2 regions of the Halioxenophilus sp. WMMB6 genome follow, and region 1 is predicted to be linked to the other one. Evidence: riboswitches for the same ligand, from Rfam matches in the RefSeq annotation. Region 1 holds a riboswitch; the other holds the start of a gene.
The links. A riboswitch is a leader RNA that binds a small molecule or an ion and turns the genes downstream of it on or off. The one in region 1 is predicted to bind thiamine pyrophosphate.

Region 1 (2,408 bases):
CGGTCGAGTTTGGCGGCCTCCTGGATGCAGTTAACCGCCGCCAGAGGTGCCGGGTAGTTGCGCCCGGCTGCCTGGCCAACCACCGCCTTGCAGGTTTCAAAGGCCATCAACGATTCGATGTCGTTCAACAGCAGCGGTGCCTTTTTGGCGGCCCGATTGGCCTGCCAGTTGAAATCGCCGGCGATGGCCTTGCTAATAATATCCAGTGCCGCGTCGCGCAGCAGATCGCCCGCAACCACCGCATCGGCCACGCCATCTTTCAAAGCCAACGCGGCCTTTTTCTCTTTGCCACTGGCAATCCAGTCGACGGCGTTATCGACGCCTATCAATCGCGGTAAGCGCACGGTGCCACCAAAGCCTGGGAAGATACCCAATTGCGTCTCTGGCAGGCCGACTCGGGCATTATCGGATAAAACGCGGAAATCACAGGCCAGGGCCACCTCCAAACCGCCACCCAGGGCGATGCCGTTAATGGCCGCCACCGTGGGGAAAGGGAGATCCTCCAGCAGATTGAAGATGTTGAAATTGACATCTTCCAGATTGGCAATCAGCGCCTCGGTGGTTTGCGCGAACATCTCGCCAAACTCCCCGATATCGGCACCGACAATGAAACTATCCTTGGCACTGGTGAGTAGCAAACCTTTGACGTCGGTCGCGGTGGAGAGCTCCGTCAATGCCTGTTGGAATTCTGCCAGAGTGGCTTTATCAAACTTGTTTATGGCATCGCCCGGGCGGTCAAAGCAGAGCTCTGCAATGCCGTTGGCCAATGGTTTTACCGATAAGACGGTTCCCGCAAACATGTTGCTTACCCTCATTTATTGTTGGTGTGAAAGACAAGCGCAGCAGTGTAATACGAACAGTACGCCACGCTTATGACCATTGCGCTCAATTTTCTCTCATTTTGGCCCATCACATGGGCTAAGTCGCCTCTAAAGCGCTAGAAATTTCTGCGCGTGTCGTTAAAATGGCCCCCATCCTAAGGGGTGGCAATGAACGCCTGAGATGCACCAATTGACTGTGCGAACCCTTATGACCTGATCCGGTTAATGCCGGCGTAGGGATAGGAAATCCATTACCTTCCGCCTATTGCGCACTCGCTTACCGGGTCTCCTTTTAGTTCATTCTCTAATGGAGGCTCTATGCAACACGCTCGCTTTTTAGTTTCTCTCAGCTTACTGATGCCCCTGGCCGCCGCCGTGCAGGCTGCTGATACAGCCATTGAAGAGGTGGTGGTAACCGCCGACCTGCGCGGAGCGCAGCTGCTTAAATACCCGGCCAGCGTCACCATTTACAATCAGGCACAACTGGACCAACAGAGCATCTCCCACCTGGAGCAGGTGCTGGCCCAGAGCGCCAACGTTAACCTCTCCAGTGGCGCCTCGCGCGGCCGCTTCATTCAAATTCGCGGCATTGGTGAGCGCAGTGAATTTATCGAACCCACCAACTACTCGGTGGGCGTGATTGTTGATGGGATCGATTTCACCGGTATCAGCACGGCAGTCACCAGCCTGGATGTGGACCAAATCGAAGTCTTGCGCGGACCCCAGGGCACCGTCTATGGCGCCAATGCCCTGGCCGGATTAATTAATGTGCGCAGCAACCCCGTGACGGATCAACTGAACGCGGACATAAAAGCCGATATCGGCGAATACAACACCACCAACGTGCGCGGCTTTATCAACCTGCCGATTAACAGCCGTTTGGGGTTGCGCCTGGCGGCGCAAAACAACAGCAGTGACGGCTATACCAAAAACGCCTACCTGCAGCGCGACGACACCGCCAATATTGACGAAACCAATCTGCGGGCCAATCTGCAGTGGCAGGCGAGCGATGCCTTCTCGTTAAATTGGATCACCTTTTACGCCGACGCCGACAACGGCTACGACGGCTTCTCCCTCGACAATAAACGCACCACCCTCTCCGACCAACCCGGCACCGATGCGCAAGAGACCCTGGCCTCGGCCCTCATTGGCCGTTATCAATTTGCCAACGCGAGCCAACTGATCGCCAATTTAAGCCTCGCCGACTCCGATATCGAATACAGCTACGACGAGGATTGGGTCTACGCCGGTTTCTGTGACGGCACCCCTTGTGAGGGCTGGGACTACAGCTCTTTCGACCAGTATCTGCGCGATAACAAAAACAGCGCGATCGACCTGCGCTATCTCTCGGCACCGGGCCATATTGAGTGGCTGCTGGGCATTTACTACCGCGACCAGGAGGTCGACCTAAAACGGATTTACACCTACGACAGCGATTTTCAGAGCAGCTACCAGACAGAAAATGAAGCGCTCTACGGCGAGGTGACCATTGCCTTAAATGAACGTTTAAGCCTGACCAGCGGCCTGCGCTATGAGAACCGCGATGCCGATTACCAGGACAACCTCAACACCAAATTAGACACCAGT
Region 2 (2,408 bases), on a different contig from region 1:
TTCCTGGGTTAATACTGTGGTGTACTTGGTTAACTTTATGCCGCAGCTAAGCTGCGTGTGTGACAATCAATCTCTATCTCATGAACCATTGAAAGCTCTGTAGGGCGCAACTTTTCCACAGAAAACAGTGTCAATCTTTGTAAAACAAAATCCGAATCACAAAATTATTATAGAAAGGGATTGGGCAAATACTAAAAAATGTCGGGGTTTTCTCAAAATATCGATATTGGATATATGAATTGGGAATAACGACAACCGGTTTTGCTGGTGGCGCCAATTATATTATTCACTTTGGTTGGAAATTACCTAATTATTAGATTGCTTTATCTGCCCAATGAGGTGATTTTGTTGCGAATAGACTGGATTAATGCACCGGAAAATAGCGGTCATTATCAGCGGTGGCGCGTTGCTGGTTTAGGGGTTTTAGCCGACGCTATTGGCCAGTTGTGAACGAGCTTTCTCCTCGACTTTTTTCCGAAATTACCCCTTTGAGTTAGAACTCCATAACTGGCGAGTGGGTCTGTTGTTTGTGGCTTGTGCTTGCTGTTGATAATTTGTTTGGTTAGACTCGCCGCCTTCAAAGCGACTTGTCGGGGTGCTTTCCCATTTTTAATTGAACACTATTTTTTATTGTGTTCAATTAAGCGGAAGGCTGAGATGATTGTTCGAACCCGTTGCACCTGAACAGGTTAATGCCTGCGTAGGGAACAAGTGTCACAGTGCGTTGTGGCGCCTAAGTGAAGTACAACTTTTGGTTAGCAGAAGCGTGTTGCGCTCGTGGTTTTGGCTGCGGGAATCTCAGCCGTGCCTTTGCGGACCTTGGTTTGTCTATTTGCTATGGGCCCTTGGCGCGTCGGCAGGTTGCATGTGTTTATTCGATTGGAGAAACTCATGCCCAACACCGCCGACACCAGTAACTCCCAGGTTCTACAGCTCAGTAATACCAGTGCGCTTGATAGCCTGTCGAGCAATCCTTTTCCCAATTCCCGTAAATGTTATGTGCCCGCTAGTCGCCCCGATATTCGCGTCGCCATGCGTGAAGTTGAGTTGGCGGAGAGCCCCGGGCCCAATGGCTCTTTACCGGCGAACGCGCCGGTTAAAATCTACGATACCTCCGGCCCTTACAGCGACCCGAACCAGACTATCGACGTGCGCAAGGGGTTGCCAGCCCTGCGACAAGCGTGGATCAATGAACGCGCGGATACCGAAATACTGGCCGAGTTTAGCTCGGAGTATGCCCACCTGCGCGAACAAAATATGGCCTTGGAAAAATTGCGTTTTGCCTTGCAGCGCAAGCCGCGCCGAGCGAAGGCGGGCAACAATGTCACTCAGTTGCACTACGCCCGGCAGGGCATTATCACCCCGGAGATGGAGTACATCGCCCTACGCGAAAACTTAGGGTTGTCGCAGGCGGCCATGCACGCGGCGATGCAGGCACAACACCCCGGCCAAAGTTTTGGGGCCAATACACCGGACTACATTACCCCGGAATTTGTGCGCAGCGAGGTGGCCGCAGGGCGGGCGGTTATCCCGGCCAATGTTAACCACCCGGAATCGGAGCCGATGATTATCGGCAGAAATTTTCTGGTAAAAATTAATGCCAATATCGGCAACAGTGCGGTGACCTCCTCCATTGAGGAGGAGGTGGAAAAACTGGTCTGGTCCACCCGCTGGGGTGGCGATACGGTGATGGACCTCTCCACCGGCAACAATATTCACGAAACCCGGGAGTGGATTGTGCGCAACTCGCCGGTGCCGATTGGTACTGTGCCGATCTATCAGGCATTGGAGAAGGTGAATGGCGTTGCCGAGGATCTAACCTGGGAAATTTTTCGCGATACTTTAATTGAGCAGGCGGAGCAGGGCGTTGACTATTTTACGCTGCACGCCGGATTGCTGTTGCGCTATATCCCCCTCACGGCCAAGCGGCTAACGGGAATCGTTTCGCGCGGTGGTTCGATTATGGCGAAGTGGTGCTTGGCTCACCATCAGGAAAATTTTATCTACAGCCATTTCGAAGAGATCTGCGCAATTATGAAAGCCTACGACGTCACCTTCTCCCTGGGGGATGGGTTGCGACCGGGCTCCATTGCCGATGCCAACGACGAAGCACAGTTTGCCGAGTTGCGTACCTTGGGTGAGTTGACCAAGGTGGCCTGGCAACACGATGTGCAGGTGTTTATTGAAGGCCCGGGCCATGTGCCTATGCACATGGTTAAGGCCAATATGGATGAGCAGTTAAAACATTGCCATGAGGCGCCTTTCTATACCCTTGGACCATTGGTGACCGATATCTCCCCAGGCTATGACCATTTTGCCTCGGGTATTGGTGCCGCCATGATTGGCTGGTATGGCTGCGCTATGCTCTGCTATGTCACACCGAAGGAGCACCTGGGGCTGCCCGATAA

Region 2: linked by a shared signal. The riboswitch ahead of thiC (phosphomethylpyrimidine synthase ThiC) and the one ahead of SBL51_RS18445 (TonB-dependent receptor) in region 1 are both predicted to bind thiamine pyrophosphate.

What each region holds. Positions count from the first base shown of each region.
Region 1 covers NZ_JAWMQR010000009.1:8,289-10,696, reverse strand. The annotation lists gene fadB (fatty acid oxidation complex subunit alpha FadB) at 1-800, opposite strand, end outside; TPP riboswitch at 970-1,078, shown strand; gene SBL51_RS18445 (TonB-dependent receptor) at 1,140-2,408, shown strand, end outside.
Region 2 covers NZ_JAWMQR010000003.1:619,272-621,679, reverse strand. The annotation lists TPP riboswitch at 582-724, shown strand; gene thiC (phosphomethylpyrimidine synthase ThiC) at 892-2,408, shown strand, end outside.